Regions from separate parts of the Levilactobacillus muriae genome, predicted to be linked through region 3. Evidence: predicted binding sites of a transcription regulator. Region 3 holds the regulator's gene; each other region holds the start of a gene.
The links. Region 3 encodes LexA, which represses DNA repair genes until DNA is damaged. Its sites were predicted from a motif close to CNAACANNTGTTNG; they were not measured.

Region 1: a site for LexA is predicted at 3,027-3,040, ahead of ruvA (Holliday junction branch migration protein RuvA). Genes of this name have one in related genera too.
Region 2: a site for LexA is predicted at 4,120-4,133, ahead of ACKTSF_RS11845 (Y-family DNA polymerase). Genes of this name have one in related genera too.

The regions. Positions count from the first base shown of each region.
Region 1 is NZ_BAAFRU010000006.1:61,382-67,272, forward strand. It holds gene yajC (preprotein translocase subunit YajC) at 733-1,182, opposite strand; gene ruvB (Holliday junction branch migration DNA helicase RuvB) at 1,327-2,349, opposite strand; gene ruvA (Holliday junction branch migration protein RuvA) at 2,393-3,004, opposite strand; gene mutL (DNA mismatch repair endonuclease MutL) at 3,139-5,190, opposite strand; gene mutS (DNA mismatch repair protein MutS) at 5,212-5,891, opposite strand, start outside.
Region 2 is NZ_BAAFRU010000019.1:24,489-30,379, forward strand. It holds gene ACKTSF_RS11825 (RNA-guided endonuclease InsQ/TnpB family protein) at 1-523, shown strand, start outside; gene thiM (hydroxyethylthiazole kinase) at 1,131-1,919, shown strand; gene thiD (bifunctional hydroxymethylpyrimidine kinase/phosphomethylpyrimidine kinase) at 1,937-2,752, shown strand; gene thiE (thiamine phosphate synthase) at 2,752-3,408, shown strand; gene ACKTSF_RS11845 (Y-family DNA polymerase) at 4,168-5,466, shown strand; gene ACKTSF_RS11850 (hypothetical protein) at 5,468-5,767, shown strand; gene ACKTSF_RS11855 (hypothetical protein) at 5,781-5,891, shown strand, end outside.
Region 3 is NZ_BAAFRU010000002.1:173,549-179,439, forward strand. It holds gene ACKTSF_RS01950 (hypothetical protein) at 149-730, opposite strand; gene ACKTSF_RS01955 (nucleoside 2-deoxyribosyltransferase) at 949-1,389, shown strand; gene lexA (transcriptional repressor LexA) at 1,609-2,238, opposite strand; gene ACKTSF_RS01965 (DUF896 domain-containing protein) at 2,714-2,965, shown strand; gene ACKTSF_RS01970 (YneF family protein) at 3,064-3,291, shown strand; gene ACKTSF_RS01975 (ABC transporter ATP-binding protein) at 3,425-5,182, shown strand; gene ACKTSF_RS01980 (ABC transporter ATP-binding protein) at 5,175-5,891, shown strand, end outside.

The sequences.
Region 1 (5,891 bases), on a different contig from region 3:
ATGGGTGTTTTAAACCTTCCAACCTTCAGAACTTAATTTTGACCTGCGACTAATACTGATCACTAACCTTGGTATTCCCTAAATTCTTTTACCATGAGATTCGTCCTTTTCAATCACAAGTTATCGCTTAGTAAAGTCATCGTTCAAACTGGTAACCCACATTTCAATCGGCAGCTACACCCGAATATCCGCCATTTATAAGACATCATTTCCACAATCGATTCGGGACTGACCTAATCATTGCTAATATCCCATAAAAGAATGAGACAGAATTGGCCAAAATTACATTAGTAGTAAGTAGAGGCCGCATTCTACGAATAACAAAAATCAGGATTCCGCCATCATAACCATCAAGTTGCATCGTCAATGTGGTCACAATCGGAGGATGTCAGAGATGGCGCCAGCCTGGTTGTGCTTGGAAACAAATAGCCCCAGGGACACCTCGCTAACTGGATGTTAGCCGCAGGGATAGTGAAAATGGGCTCAGCCGTGGGAATTTTCTAAGCGGTGACCGCTTAGAAAATTGGTGCGCTTAAGACTCGATTTTTGAGGCTTAAGGGCAAGTTCAGAGACCGCCCTTTGGCTCTGGACGTCCGCCCACCGCGTCCCGACCCATTTTCACCATCCCGGAGGCGAGGCAACGTCCAGTTTAGCGAAACAAAAAAGACTGACCCAGATTGCGTCAGTCTCCTAACTCACCGTCAAACTCGTTGCCAGTGAGTCACTCTAAACTTATTTAGCTGCGTCGTCCTTGTCAGCACTGTCGTCAGCTGCTGCACTGTCGGCCGTGTCAGCAGAATCATCAGCGGCACTTTCAGCAGGTTGGTCGTCACTAGCTGCTTCACTCGTTGCAGCAGCAGCGGGCGCCGTAACAGCGGCTGGCCCTTGTGCCGTAACCGCTGAGATGGCCCGTAAATCGAAGACCAAGTAGATCCCATCGCAGTCCAAGGTAACGGTCTTATCAGCATCGTTGATTTCATCAATGACACCATGCAGGCGACCAATCGTCACAACGTGGTCACCCTTCTTTAAGTCACTCATCATATCCTTGTGCTTCTTTTGTTGCTTTTGTTGTGGCCGCAACATTAAGAAATACATCAAGGCTAAAAAGATCACTAAAATAATGATCGTTGAATACTGACTAACACCGCCAGCGGCAGCAATTACAAAATTTCCTAACACTTTCGTTCACTCCTTCATATCGTCTCTACTGAACCACTTTACCAGAACCAAGGGATTCCGTCCAATTATTTCTAGAAGTTCTTGGGATGTTCGGTATTATAATTATTTTTCAACTCAGATTATCGCGTTAAGCGCACCCTCAGCTCAGTCGTCCTTCTGGTTCGGCATCGATCGCCCCAAGTGGGCATATCCAGCAGCCGTCACTACCCGCCCTCTCGCCGTGCGTTTCAGATAACCGCGCTGGAGCAGGTAGGGCTCGTACATCGCCGCAACTGTTTCCGTTTCCTCACCAATGTTGGCCGCTAGGGTATTTAACCCAACTGGCCCGCCATCGTAATAATCGATCATGGTCGTTAACAACTTCACATCGGTGGGATCAAGCCCCGCCGAATCGACCCGCAACAGTGTCAACGCGTGATCGACGATGGCCCGATCAATGGTGGAATGATTAGGCGACACTTCGGCAAAATCCCGAATCCGCTTCAATAACCGATTGGCGATTCGTGGCGTCCCCCGCGACCGCAAGGCAACCTCATGAGCGCCATCGGTCGCAATTGTCGTGTTGAAAATATCGGCGGAACGCTCCACAATATCTTGCAGATCGCGTGTTTCGTAATAGGCCATGTGCTCGACGATACCAAAACGATCCCGCAATGGCGCTGACAGTAAACCAGCCCGCGTAGTCGCCCCGATCAGCGTGAACGGTGGCAACGGGAAGTGAACGGGATGGGCGGTTGGCCCCTGCCCGACGACGATATCGATGTAGAAATCTTCCATCGCAGAGTACAACATTTCCTCGACGATCTTCGGCAACCGGTGAATTTCATCAATAAAGAGAATATCACCAGGCTGAAGTTCATTGAGTAACGCTACCAGATCACCAGACTTCTCGATGGCCGGCCCGCTAGTCGTTCGAATGTGGACGGCCATTTCGTTGGCAATCACCATCGCCAGTGTCGTCTTCCCCAGACCAGGTGGTCCGTAGAGGAGAACGTGGTCAAGTGATTCTTCACGCTGCTTAGCCGCCTGAATGTAAACACGCAGTTCATGCTTGATAGGATCTTGACCAATATATTGCGCTAACGTCTGCGGTCGCAATGATTTTTCAATTGAGTCTTCGTTATTATCCGCCGGCTCGGGCGATACTAAGCGATCTTCATCAGCCATCGTTACGCCTCCTTTCGTTAAATTCAGAGTGACCTACCAACACTTATTTCGTCAATAACCGTAGGCCTTCACTCAGGTAATCGTTCGTTGAGTCGCCCGCAAATTGCTTTAATTTCGACGTAATCTTTTTGACAGCCGCTTCGCGATAGCCCAAAGCAGTTAAGGCCGCAATCGCATCGTCCAATTCAGGGTTGCTGCCATCGGTCGTCGCCACTTCTGGCGTAAACAAGTCACCGTCGTCGACGGGTTCCAGATCATCCAATTTATTCTGAAGATCCAAGACAATTTGACCAGCCGTCTTCTTACCCACACCGGGAAACTTCATCAAGAAACTAACGTCGCTAGTCCGAATGGCCTGCATTAGGCCTTGATGATCCGGATTGGCCAGAATTGCCAAAGCGCTCTTAGGCCCAATACCATTCACATTGATCAACTTCAAGAAAAGCTGTTTCTCTGCAAAATCCTGGAAACCATACAACGTCTGAGCGCTATCACTAACTGCTTGATACACATAAATCGTCACATCTTGGCCATCGGTGGTGACTTGGTACCGGTAGGGATTGGCCGTGTTGACCAGATACCCCACCCCATTTACATCAATAACCACGTGGTCGGGGTAAACCGCCGCGATGGTGCCATGGAGGTATTCATACATGACCAGTCTAATCTCCTTCAAGAAAACATATGTTTGCTTTTTAAATTGTACCATATTCCCTGTAAATCTGCAGTGAATTCTACTGGTTTGCTGGGAATGGGACGAACTGGCTTATCACCACGAGTGAAAGGGGGTTATTCACCCCAGTCGTCGCCACTGTGATGAGGATCCTGGATCCGCTTGAAGAGCTTCTCCAACTCCTGATCCGTTAAGTGAACCAGTACCGGCCGCCCATGAGGACAGTTGAATGGGTTCTCTGCCGTCGCCAATTTTTTCAGTAGTGCGCGCGCCTGTTGGTCATCCAAATGATGATTGGCCTTGATGGCCCGTTTACAACTCATCATAATTGCCGTCTTTTCACGGAAGGCCGCCACAGAAATTTTACCGTCCTTCAAGACCCAATCGATCATTTCCTTGATTGTATCAGTCTCCTGCCCGGCTTTAAACCAGGTCGGGTGCTCGTGAACGATGAAGCTATTCGGCCCAAAGGATTCGATGTGAATACCAACACTACTCAGTGTTTCCACGTGGTTGCTCAATTCTAAGACATCGGTCGTTGGATAATCCAAAACAATCGGCACCAACAGCTTCTGCTCGTCATCACTAACTTCACCAATGGCTTGGCGATAGAACTCGTAGTTGACCCGTTCCTGAGCGGCATGTTGGTCAATTAAATACAGACCATCATCGGCTTCCGCCAACAGATACGTCCCATGAACCTGTCCCAAGTAACGCAATTCAGGGAACCGTTGTTGCGGCTGTGCCTGTGTTAATTGTGTGGCCTCTGGAATCGTTTCGACGGGTTGACTGGCCATTTCTGGTCGTTCAGCCGCAGATTCGGTTGCCCTACTCATCCCCAGTGGTGCGGCGGGCTGCTCGGTCCGGTATTTCTCATCAAACGCTTGCACAGCAGGTAACTTAAAGTCCCCCCGCGCATGGATCACGACCGGTTCCACCGGAACCTCTTCCGGCGTCTCCAGTGGCTGTGGTCCCCGTTTAATAGGTGTGGCCGCCGACGTATCGGCTACTGCACTAATCTGACTGGCCGCTGACGTTGACTGCGGTGCCGCCGTTCTCGTTTGCGGTGCACTGGAGAACTCATACTTGGTGGAGGCATCGTTTAACGCCATCGTCAGCTGGTCAGTGGCCGGTTCCGGCGTCTTCTTAGGCTTCGGCAACTCACTGAAGACATCGGGAATCAGATTTTCCGTGGAGAGACGCTTGAACACGGTCTCCTGAATCAGCTGGGTCAGCTCCGATTCCTGACTGATGCGAACTTCCTGCTTGGTCGGGTGCACATTAACATCTACCAGCAGCGGATCCATTCTGATATCGAGTACCGCCAGCGGATATCGACCGACCATCAGCTTGGACCCATAACCGGCAATCAGTGCCTTACTCAGTTGAAAGTTATGGATGTACCGCCCGTTGAGTAGCAGCGAGATATACTGCCGACTGGCACGTGTTAATTCCGGCAGGCTCACGTAGCCGGTCACCTTGAAGTCCGGGTTGGCGCCTTTAATGGCAACCATCTTCCGGGCACTCTGCACGCCATAGATCCCGGCAATCACCTGCTGGAGGTCGCCCCGACCAGTCGTCCGGGTCAGTTCACGACCGTTGTGTACCAGTGAAAAGGCCACGTCGGGATAACTCAATGCCAACCGATTCACGATATCCGTGATCCGGGCCAGCTCAGTTGCGGGTGATTTCAAATACTTCAGTCGCGCCGGGACGTTACCAAAGAGGTCCTTGACCGTTACCGAGGTTCCCTTCCGTGCTGCTGCGGCGGTGTGCGCCTTGATAATGCCGCCCACGTTATGGATCAGCGTGCCGACGCCCCCAGTCGAGGTTGTCAGGGTCACATCGGCCACCGAGGCGATACTGGGCAGTGCTTCACCCCGGAATCCCAAAGACTTGATGCGAAAGAGGTCCTTACGATCCGTGATCTTACTAGTCGCGTGCCGCTTGAAAGCCATCTCGGCGTCTTCGTCAGCGATACCGTCGCCATCATCGACTACGGAGATCCGCTTTAGACCGGCTTCCTCCACCGTGATGTCGATCTGCTTACTGTGCGCATCAACCGCATTTTCCACCAATTCCTTGACAACGGATGCGGGCCGTTCAACCACTTCTCCCGCTGCGATTTGGTCGGCCAGTACCGACGCTAACTCATGAATTTTAGGCATGTACGACCCTTCCTCTCAGGTTTATTTAGATATTTTTTGTTGCCATTTGTAGACCTGACTCATCACGTCCATCGGCGTCATCCCCATCAGGTTTAGATGACTCAGTTGTTCGATAACTTTGGCTTGTGCTGGATTCATTTCCGGTTCGTCGCTAAACAACGATAATTGTTGATCCGTATCCGCCGTCGTTGGGTCTTCTTCGGCTGGCACGGCGGTCGGTACGGGTTCAGCAGACGTGGGTGTGTCAGTCGATGCTTCTGGCACACTAGTCGGCGCTGTCTCAATCGACGACATCTGTTCGCTAGGCACGGCCACGACTGGTTTCTCCGCGGCTTCCTCTTCCAAATCAGTCAGAATCACTTCCGCACGTTGCAATAAGGGGGTTGGCATGCCAGCCAATTTGGCTACGTGAATCCCGTACGACTTATCAGCGGGACCCGGTTGCATTTGGTGGAGGAAGACGAGGTCACCATCGCGTTCAACGGCACCCACGTGGACGTTGCGTAACTGCTTTAAGGAGTCTTCCAGCGCGGTCAGTTCATGGTAGTGGGTCGAGAACAGAGTCTTAGCGTGAACCTTATCGTGAACAAATTCAATGATTGCCTGAGCTAAAGCCATGCCATCATAGGTGGCAGTTCCCCGGCCAATCTCATCGAATAAGATCAGACTATTGGCGGTGGCGTGGCTCAACGCACGGTTGG
Region 2 (5,891 bases), on a different contig from region 3:
GCGGAAGAAGTTCTTGGAGAATCGGCGCCGTCTCCAAAGTAAAGGGTCCAAGTCAGCCAAGAAGAAGCTGAAGCAACTGGCCCAACGAGAGAACCGCTGGATGGCCGATGTGAATCATCGGTTGGCTAAGACACTCGTTGCATTATACGGTTCACATACGGTTTTTGTTTTGGAAGACTTAACCAACGTGACCTTCAATACCGAAGACTTACCAAAATCCTCACGTAACAGCCATCGTTCTTGGGCTTTTTTCCAACTGGAAGCATTCCTAACGTATAAAGCGCAAGCGGTTCAGAGTGCCGTCGTGAAGGTATCACCAGCATATACCTCGCAACGCTGTCCAAAGTGTGGGCTGATTGTGAAGACTAATCGCCATCATGACACGCACGAGTATTGGTGTGTGCAGTGCCAGTATCGTTGCAATGATGATCGATTGGGCGCAATGAATATTGAGATGCTTGGACATGAATGGTTGAGCGGTGTCAAACGACCCAAGATTCAAAAGCTAACAACTACCGGGTAAACCTGGTAGTTAAACGGGTAGCCGTCAATTACCCGACGATGTTGCCACTACGAGTAGGAGTGTCTAATAGGCATGTTGGACTACTGTGTCGCCAGACACGTGAGCGACAAGCCTCTGAATTCATTCAGGGCAATTGACTTGGGCGTTGTAATGTTGGATGAATAGCCAATCTGATCGGTCAAGACACGCGAAACGTTGGGGAACATGACTTTAGTGTAGGGTTGGTAAATAATGGTAGCTTAATCGAGTTGCTATGACATTTTGGTAAAGAGTAAGTGTGAAGTTTCAGTTGCAGTGAAAGCGATGTATTAGAAATTAGTGTGTTTTGGGGGAGCAGTCTTGGTTTAGGAGCTTCCAATATTAGTCGTGAGGGCGGTTAAAATAGACTCAGCTGTGGGAATATTCTTAGTGGTTTACCACTTAGAATATTGGTGGATTTGAGACGCGATTCTCAGCGGCTTAAATCCAAGCTCGGAGACCGCTCTGTGGCTCCGGGCGTCCGCCCACCGCGAACCAGTCTATTTTGACCGCCCGGTAAGGCGAGGTTGGTGCTCTACCCTAAAACAGACTGAGCGAATGCATCGGATATTCCTAAGGGGGAAGAAAAATGAAAGTAGACTTGTTAGATACCTTGCGCCACCAGAACCCAATCGTCTTTAACATCTCCAACTTTGTCACGGTCCAGGATGTGGCAAATGGGCTCAACGCGTTGGGTGCGTCACCCATCATGTCCGAGGAAGTCGCTGAGGCCGAGGAAATGGTCGGCTTATCCAGCGCCGTGTGCCTCAACCTGGGCGCATTTACCCAGACGCAGGTTGTCCAGATTCGCAAGGTCGGCGAGGTCGCTAACCAGCAACATAAGCCGCTAGTGATCGATCCCGTGGCTGTTGGGGCAGTGGCCTACCGTAAGACGGTTGCGACCGACCTCCTAACCCATTTTCACCCGGATGTGATCCGCGGAAATGCTGGCGAAATTGCGGCATTGGCCGATGTGGATTGGCAAGCGAAGGGCATCGATGCCGGTGAGGGGACCGGCGACCTAGTTGCGATTGCCCAGGCGTGTGCCCAAAAATTAAACTGTGTTGTTATCTTATCCGGACCGACTGATGTCATCACTGATGGCACCCGAGTCGTCAAGGTGATGAATGGCACACCGCTATTCCAGGTCCACGTTGGGTCGGGTGACATGTTATCAAGTATCGTGGCGGCATTTTGCGCCGTTGAAACGGATTATTTTGAAGCGGCCCAGACAGCTTGTCTGGTCTTTGCGGCAATCGGTGAACGGGTGGCGCAGGCCACGCCGAACCTCGGTGCTGGCAGCTTCAGCGTCCAGTTAATGGACGGCTTACAATTGACGACGACTGCTCAGATCAATGCAATCGCGGTCTATCAGTAGAGAAGGGATGAGTAAGGATGGCAAATGAATTTCCACAAACGTTAACGATCGCGGGGACTGATAGCGGTGGCGGCGCCGGGGTCATGGCCGACTTGAAGACGATGCAGGAACGTAATGTCTTTGGGACGGCGGTGGTTGTCGCAGTCACCGCGCAGAACACGTTGGGCGTTCAGGACTTCATGGCCTTACCACAGAAACTGGTCGATGAACAATTTGCCTCGTTGGCAGCTGATTTTAAAATTCGGGCTTGCAAGACGGGGATGCTAGCGGATGCGGAACACGTCCACGGTGTGGTAGAGAATTTGAAGAAAGTTGATTTTGGCCCACTTACAGTGGATCCGGTAATGATTGCCAAGGGTGGGGCTGCGTTGCTGGCTGACGATGCCGTGGCAACGGTGCGGGATGAATTGGTCCCGTTGGCTGACGTGTTAACCCCTAATTTACCTGAGGCTGAGCGACTGACTAACGTTACGATCACCGATGCCAAGGACATGGAGTCGGCTGCAGTCGTCTTACAGGACTTGGGCGCCAAGAACGTGATCATCAAAGGGGGTCACGAGGCGACGCCGGACAAGGCCAGCGACTTTGTCTTGTTAGCGGACGGCCGGTCATTCTGGCTGTCGGCACCGCGCGTTGACACCGTGCGAACTCATGGCACGGGGGATACGTTATCATCATGTATCACAGCAGAATTGGCGAAGGGCCAGGACTTCGAGTCGGCCATTCGCATTGGTAAGGACTACGTGACGGCAGCCATTGCCAATCCCATTGCAGTTGGAAACGGCCACGGCCCGCTGAATCATTGGGCTTACGGCCAGGGAGGTGCGCACTAATGTCAGTAACTTTTGAGCCCGGTCTATTACGGGCATACTTTGTAGCGGGGAGCCAAGATGTTCCCGGTCAGGACTTGCGAGATGTATTGGCGACCATGTTAAAGGCCGGTATTACCGCGTTTCAGTTCAGAGACAAGGGCACTAGCCAATTAACACCCGAACAGCGGGTGACATTGGGCAGCGATTTGCGCGATCAGTGTCACGAGGCCAGTGTGCCGTTTATCGTGGATGACGATGTGGACTTGGCAGTGTTGCTACAGGCTGATGGCATTCACGTCGGTCAGAGTGACGAAAAGATCACAAAGGTCCTTAACGTGGTCGCTGATCGCGATATGTTCGTGGGCTTGTCCTGCAACACTGCGGAACAGGTGGCCAAGGCAAATCAGATCAAGGGTATTTCCTACATTGGAAGTGGCCCAATCTACCCGACAACGTCTAAGGACGATGCTGATCCCGTCATGGGCGTGAGTGGTTTGAAGGCACTCGTTGAACAGGCGACCGTACCCATCGTCGCGATTGGCGGTGTGACGGTGGCAAGCTTACCGGCCATCGCGGGTACTGGTGCGGCCGGGGTTGCAGTGATTACGTTGTTGACGCAGAGTAGCGACCCAGAAGCGGATACCACAGCCATGCGGATGGCTTTTGCGGCAGTGTAGAGCTATTAAAAGTCTAATATCGAAGAATCACAAAAGCTGCTGACACAGCGAGGGAACACCCACCTGCGTCAGCAGCTTATTTAATAGTTTAATGTGGCCAGTCAGTGGCTTGTGAAAACGCTTCCGACCGGTTTGTAACGATTTATTGATGATGTAACATCGTCAAAAGACATAAATTTAGCCATAAAAAACAAAATCAGTCTAACCGCGTTTAAGTGACGGTAAGGCTGATTTCGCATTTAAAGTTGAGGAAGCTAGTTGACTAGGGCTAACTTCACAAGTACATAATAACACGGATATTTAAGAAAAGCTACCTAAATGGCGAACTTTATTAATTTGTCATATAAGGGGTTAATTGACATAACTAATGTTGGTAGATGGCGATTTGTTAGGTGAACTAGTTTACTAAATAACACATTTTTGCGTTTAAACCGTACACTAAGTATACCGGAAAATAGTGAGATTGGTTTTGAAGTTGGACAATTAGAATAGGCATCGACTATCAGAAAATTCCCCTTATCGCTTCTCAGGCTGACAGCGTCCTGCCCACAGCGTTCCAGCCTGAATTTAGCGAACGGTAAGTCGGCTGGTTTAGACGACGCTACCTAATGTTAGGATCACTATCGTTGTTGCAACAATCATAATGGGTATTTTAGATCTTTCAACCCTTAGGTAGAAGACTTAATTTTTTTAAAATCAAGCTTGCATTGCCGAACAAATGTTCGTATAATAAAAACATCAGCAGAGGGGGTTGCGGTGATGGATTATCAGAATGAACCACATGGCTTGTTTTTTATGATTGACAATAAGTCCTTCTATGCCAGTGTCGAGAGCGCTGCGCGAGGACTGAATCCATTGCGTTCGGTGATTGTGGTGATGTCTGAGGCCGACAATACGGGAAGTGGCTTGGTGTTGGCTGCTTCGCCTATGGCTAAGAAACTCTTCGGCATCAGCAACGTTTCACGCCAATATGAGGTGCCCGATGACCCCCGAATTCTGGTCGTGCCGCCACGGATGAACCTGTATATTCAGGAGAATTTGAAAATCAATAAAATTTTCCGGGAGTATGTGGCCGATAACGACCTCTTTCCATACTCGATTGATGAATCTATCCTGGATATGACCAAGTCCTGGCGGTTGTTTGGACCGACCCCCGAGATCGTGGCACGGCGGATTCAACTTCGCATTCGCCGGGAGCTGGGACTCTACACGACTGTAGGGATTGGTGAGAATCCGGTACAGGCCAAGCTGGCCCTTGACCTGCAGGCCAAACACGACCACGAACTGATTGGTCGGCTGACTTACGAGACCTTTCCGCAGAAAATATGGCCAATCACCGACCTCGAGAAGGTCTGGAGCATTGGTCATCGCACGGCGGCCCATCTGCAACATCTGGGGATTCATAGCATGCATGACTTGGCCATGGTCAATCCTTATGAGTTACGCGCGGAAATGGGGATGATTGGTGCTCAGTTGTTTGCATTGGCCTGGGGAATTGACCGCAGTCACCTACACGAGCTTCGACCAGCTAAGGAAAAGAGCTGGAGTAACTCGCAAGTTTTGCCACGTGATTACAAGGTGCAGCAGGAGATTGAGCTGGTGATCCGGGAGATCGGCCAGCAGACGACTTCGCGGATGCGCCACCACCGGCAGCAGGCCGGTTGCGTCAGCTTGTCTATTGGGTTTGCCCGTGCGGGTGAGGCGGATGATGGACGGAGCGGTTTCCATCACAGTTGTCGCATTGATCCATCCGATAACGCGCAGACGATTATCGCTACATTATTACGGTTGTTTCGCCAACATTGGGAGGGCCAATCTATTCGCAACATCGGTGTGGGCCTATCGCGGCTAAATACGAGTCGTGGGTTGCAACTCGATATTTTTCAGGACCCACATCGTCAAATTAAGGATGAGCGTTTCGACCGGGTCATTGACGAACTTCGGGATAGGTTCGGCAAGACCGCGGTTATTCCAGCTAGTAGCTTGATGCCTGGGGGAACGATGCTCCGGCGCGCGGCGCTGGTTGGGGGTCATAACGGAGGAAATAGCTTTGATTGATGTGCAGAAGGAAGCCAACCTGATCTATGCGCGAGCAGACAAGCTGTTTGCGGCGCAATGGCACTGTCGGTATCGTATTGATGTTGTTCATGACCAGTATGCACAGACGACCAATTTTTTCATAGACATTCAGCGTAAGGGACACCGAGAACGGTCAATTCCGCTACACACGCTGCAAACGACCGATCTCGCAACTTTGGAACAAGTTATTGGGGCACTCAAGGCGCAGACCCAGTTGTCCCTGAACTTTATTAACTTTGGGCACGTGCGTTGGCCGGAGAGCCAGCACTGGGTGCACTAGGAAGTGATGGGTCATGATCTTACACCAGGCCCCTGATGATAAGTTAGCAACTGAATTTTTCCACCGGGACTATCACGACCGGGGGATGCTGAAGTGGGGCGGTTTTTACCTGTCCGACCATACC
Region 3 (5,891 bases):
TATGGTAAGGCGGTGGTTGGACAACGTTGCCTAGTTTTAGGCCCAGTATCGTTGTTGCAACGGGCATAATGAGTGTTTTGAAACTTTCAATCTTCAGTAGCCAATTAAAAAACGCGCCACACCTTTTCTGAGATGTGGCGCGTTTGACTTATTCAAATTGATTTTTGACGACATAACCATCCTTGAATACCAAAACGGGGGACTGCTTTCCCACTCTGATTTGCAGGCTGTAACCCTTACCCAGGGACTTTTCCAATGAACCACTAGTCTTCGTGAAATTTGTGACAAAACGTGGCCACTTGGCTTGTTTGGCCAAGCTTGGTTTCTTATTCAAAGCCGAGATAGTTTGTTTCAAATCACTGTTGGTGACTGTCAGTGTGTAGGTCTTGCTAGACTTGTCAAAGGTGACGTCCCCCAACTTTGTTAGAGCCTTGGCCAATTGCTGCTTGACGCTCTGCTCGTTGTCAGCCTGGGTCACACCACTTGAACTGGCGGAAAAGGCCTGCCCGGACTGCGAACTGATCTGACTCTGCTTAGCGGTCTGACTCGCCGGCGCGTTGTCCTGGGACCAATAGGGCAGCTTCCAAATGGCGAAGACAGTTCCCAACAGGGCCAGCGTCATTAGAATGATCGAGCCAATCTTTGAGTCGCCGTGTTGAATTGCTGTGGCGAGTGAAAACGCCGCAATTATTGTAATTAGACCGCCCATAATGGCAAATCCAAGAATCATGTTGAATCCCCCCAATTTCTGTTGCTTTCAGTATAGCATGAAATAATTATATCGTGAAAGGGGTTACCTGAAACCGTTAAACTCGAATAATATTAATGAATTTATTAAATTAGGGACCCACAACGATTTATAACCGAATATTAATTAAAATAGTGTCGCCAAAAGTTAGCATTTCCGGTATAATATAAATTACATAAGACAGAAATGAGGAGATTAGTGTGACGAACGTTTATTTAGCAGGACCATTCTTTGATGATGAGCAGATTTCGCGGATTGAACGGGTGGAACGCGCCTTAACCGCTAACCCCCGTGTTACAAACTTTTTCAGCCCTCGAAAGAGTGAAATTCCTGGATTGACACTAGGTACACCTGAATGGGCAACACAAACGTTCCAGATGGACGTGACCCAGATCGACCAAGCAGATGTCGTGGTCGGCATGGTTGACTTTGTTGATGATCAGGTGGATTCTGGGACGGTTTTCGAAATTGGCTATGCCTTTCACAGTAAGAAGCCAGTTGTCATCCTTCACGAAAAGGATACAACGTTGAACTTGATGATTGCGGAAGGACTGCACGCCTATGTTCAGGAAGCCGAGGCCCTAGCTGCTTACGACTTCTCGACGTTACCTGAAAGCCATTATCACGGTAAAGTCATCTAAAACGCGCACAATTAACTTGGGCAGTCAAAAAACGAGTCTGGGGTTTTATCCCAGGCTCGTTTTTTGACTGCCCAAAGCTATACTGCTGAAAGGTGGGGCAGAAGGCAGATTCCTGCGCTTAACCCCATAAGGAGAATAGTCCAAACCCGGAATTTTCTCCTTATGACGTCAGTGCTCAACATATAAACGCCTTCTGTCCCACTCTTTTCAAGCTAATTTTTAGTGAACGTCATCGCGGAACAGACCAACGACCTTACCTAAAATACTGACATTGTTGAGAATGATTGGTGCCATGGTGTCATTTTCCGGTTGAAGTCGGAAGTGATCCGCTTCCTTGAAGAAACGCTTGCACGTTGCCTCGTTTTCTTCCGTCATGGCGATCACGATATCGCCATTGTCAGCGTTTTGCTGCCGCCGGACGATGACTTGGTCACCATTAAGGATACCAATGTTGATCATACTTTCGCCCCGGATGGTCAACATGAAGAGTTGATCGTCATCCCGTTCGAATTCTGGAGGAACTGGGAAGTAGTCGGTCGCTTCCTGAACAGCTAGGATGGGTTCCCCAGCTGTAACAGTGCCCAATACGGGAATCCGAGTCTGTTGTTCGTGGACGCCCAATTCTTCTAAACCGGCAGGCGTGACTTCCAAAGCTCGTGGTTTCGTTGGGTCCTTCGTCAGCAGGCCCTTCTTTTCTAGGCGGGCGATGTGGCCATGCACTGTAGAGGTTGAGGAGAGAGAGACGGCTTCGCCAATCTCACGGACAGTCGGCGGATACCCTTTTTCGTTGACCCGTTCCCAAATGAAGCGTAGGACGGCTAACTGTTTACTTTCAGAAGCTTTACTCATTTTTCTGCCACCTCGTTCGTCATTCGTAGTATAGTTTAACCATAGTGTAGCATAGGTTTCCAGCGTTTTCAAACAGATGTTCGGGTAAATTAAGTCATTAATCTGTTTGCTGCAACATGCGCAAAATGTTTTGCCGCCATAGTTGAGCCGTAAACGTTGTCAACCTGGGGTTTTGACCTGATTAGTTGCTGATAACCTCACAGCGAACAGAGGTGCTGGCGGGCACTAATTATTTTGTGTTGTGTCAATTCCTCTTCTAGACTAAGTGATGAAATCCTAAATTTTCACGGATTATGTCCCGATAATTGAAATTTGAAATTAACCCTGATATGATAGGGCTTGTCTTGAAATGGCGGCGGTCGTGTGCGCCGAAGTTTCAGTTGGAATGTGACGTGGGAATTAAGCAATCGTTCGGTCTAAAATCGCGGATGCGTAATCACCCAAATTCAAAATTAAAGGTAAAGGAGGATTATTCATGGCTGAAGAAACGATGGACACCTTATTAGTTCGCATCAACGAACTGGCTCACAAAGCCAAAACAAGTGAAGGCCTCACCCCTGCCGAAACGACGGAACGGGCAACCTTACGAAAGAAGTACCTGAAATTATTTCGGGCCAGCTTTAAGAGCCAGGTCGAAATGATGCAGGTTTACGATAAAAGTGGTAAGGAAGTTACGCCGGAGAAGGTCCGTGATATCCAACGTGAGAAGGGTTTACGGGACAATTAATTGCGAGGGCGAGTCTTTTTAATGGATTCGCTCTTTTATTTTGCGTTAAGTTTGTGTAAAATTGTAAACTGAATGACTTTATAAAGGAGGGGAATACCTTGTCAACTTGGATCTGGATCATTATCGTCATCGTCGTCGGCCTTGGCTGTGCTGCTGGAGGCTTCTTCGGTGCTCGTAAGTACATGGAAAACTATCTGAAAGACAATCCGCCAATTAACGAAGATCAACTGCGTGCTATGATGTTGCAAATGGGACAAAAACCATCTCAACGAAAGTTACATCAAATGATGAATGCGATGCAACAACAATCACACGACAAAAAGTAGATCTGGTTTTACTGACGACTCGCTTCCAGTTTCCATGGGGGCGAGTTTTTTTGTTTGCTTTTTTATTTAATTTCTGTAAAATTAGAAAGTCTGTTACAATTTAATCATATTTTAATTTTAAGGAGGGATGTTCGTGAGTATTTTTCGTAAATTGGCCTGGTATTTCCGTCTAGAGTGGCGTACGTACCTGGTCGGCGTCGTTGGATTGATCTTAACGGCCATCATTGCTATTATTCCGCCACGAATCATTGGGAACATGGTTGACGGCATTCACGGGCAGACTATGACTGGGCGACTCTTGGCCATCGACTTGGGCTTGGTTACCCTGGCAGCGTTGGGTCAGTATGCCACACGCTATATGTGGCGCAATGCCATCTGGGGGGGCGCTGCTCACCTGGAACAACTTTTGCGGAATCGGCTGTTCAGCCACTTTATGGTGATGGACCGCGAATTCTACCAGCATTACCGGACCGGTGATCTGATGGCTCATGCAACCAATGACTTGGAAGCCGTGCAACGGGTGGCTGGTGGAGGAATCCTGCAATTCGCCGATGCCATCATTACGGGGGGGACGACCCTGATTGCTATGATGCTGTTGATCGATTGGCGGTTAACGTTAATTGCCATTATTCCCTTTCCCTTTCTGGCTGTCATCTCGTGGTTCCTTGGGCAACGGATTCACCGGGCCTTTGGGGCGTCACAAGCGGCCTTCTCGCGGCTGAATAACAAGGCGCAGGAGAGTATCAGTGGGATTAAAGTCATCAAGGCATTAGGCCAAGAGGACGCCGATGTGGCTGACTTCGACAGCCAGGTTGCCCGGACGATCAAGATCAACCGGCGTGTGAACCGACTAGATTCCCTGTTTGATCCGGCGATTACGCTGGTTATCTCACTGTCTTACGTGGCGACCATCGTTTTAGGGGGCCTGTTTGTCACCCACAACGTTATTACCATTGGAAATTTGGTGTCCTTCATCAGCTATTTAGCCATGATGGTCTGGCCGATGTTTGCCGTGGGGATGCTGTTTAATACCATGGAACGGGGAAATGCCAGTTATGATCGGGTCATGGAATTGTTGAATCAGAAAACCCACATCATCGACCGCGTCAATGGCCTGAAGACCCGTCCAACCGGGACACTGAGCTATCACGTCAACCGGTTTGACTATCCCGATGACGCCGGGGCTAGCCTCCAGCAGATCGACTTTGACCTGCAGGCTGGCAAGACCCTTGGTATCGTTGGCCGCGTTGGTGCTGGGAAATCAACGATTATGAAATTAATTCTGCGGGAGTTTGATGCCTATAGCGGTGAGATTCAATTCGGTGGGCATCCCATTAAGGACTACGCACTGGATAGCTACTTGCCAGCCATCGGTTACGTCCCACAGGAGAGCTTTCTGTTTTCCACAAATATCTTTGAGAACATTCGCTTTGCCCGTCCAGAAGCCACACAAGCGGAAGTCGAAGCGGCTGCGGCTAAAAGTGATTTGGCCGGTCAAATTGCGCAGTTGCCTGCGGGGTACGACACCCAAGTGGGTGAAGAAGGAATTTCCTTATCCGGCGGGCAACGTCAGCGGATGGCCATTGCACGGGCACTCCTGATCAACCCAGAATTGTTGATTTTGGATGATGCCTTGTCAGCCGTTGACGCCGAGACCGAAGCCGAAATTCTGGCGAACCTGAAGGCCGAACGGGCCAACAAGACGACCATTATTTCGGCACACCGATTGAGCTCTGTGATGGGTGCCGATGAGATTCTGGTGCTCGACCACGGTGAGGTTGTCGAACGGGGAAACCACGCGCAGCTTATGGCGGCACATGGTTGGTACCGACGGATGTTTGACCAGCAACAATTAGAGACGCAAGTGAAGGGAGGCGTTAGCGATGACTGATAAACACGAATCCGCATGGGCACATAGTATGACGACCAGGGAACAGTTGACGGTCATCAAACGCCTGCTGAAATTCGCGGCACCTTACAAGTGGTTCTTCATTGGTTCAATTATTCTGTCAGCGGTCATCAGTGGGATCAATGTTTTCCTGCCGTGGTTGTTGCAGACGTATATGGACCGCTATCTGCGGACTAGCAATGCGACGATCGCGATCATGTGGATGTTTGCCGGGCTATACTTCTTCGGTATGGTGACGCGGGCACTCATGCAGTTCTGGCAGAACTATACCAGTACCATGGGGGCGGAGTACATGCTAGAAAATGTTCGCCGGAAACTCTTCAGCCAGTTGCACCAAAAGGGAATGCGTTACTTCGACCAAACACCGGGGGGCTCAATTCTCTCACGGCTGATGAACGATACCATGACGTTCTCCAACTTCTGGGCGTTACTCAATACGTTAATCTTAGCTATCTTTGCGGTTATTTCGTCATTTGCGGCGATGTACTTCACCGATGTAACGGTCGCATTGTGGACGCTGGTGTTGGTTCCCTTCTTGGGCGTGACGATTTGGTATTACCAACGTTACAGTTCCAAGGTGTATCGGCGGATGCGGGAACGACTGAGCGAACTGAACACCAAATTGGCCGAGGCCATTACCGGGATCAGTGTTATTCAGGAATTCCGGCAAGAGCGGCGAACGTCAGCTAAC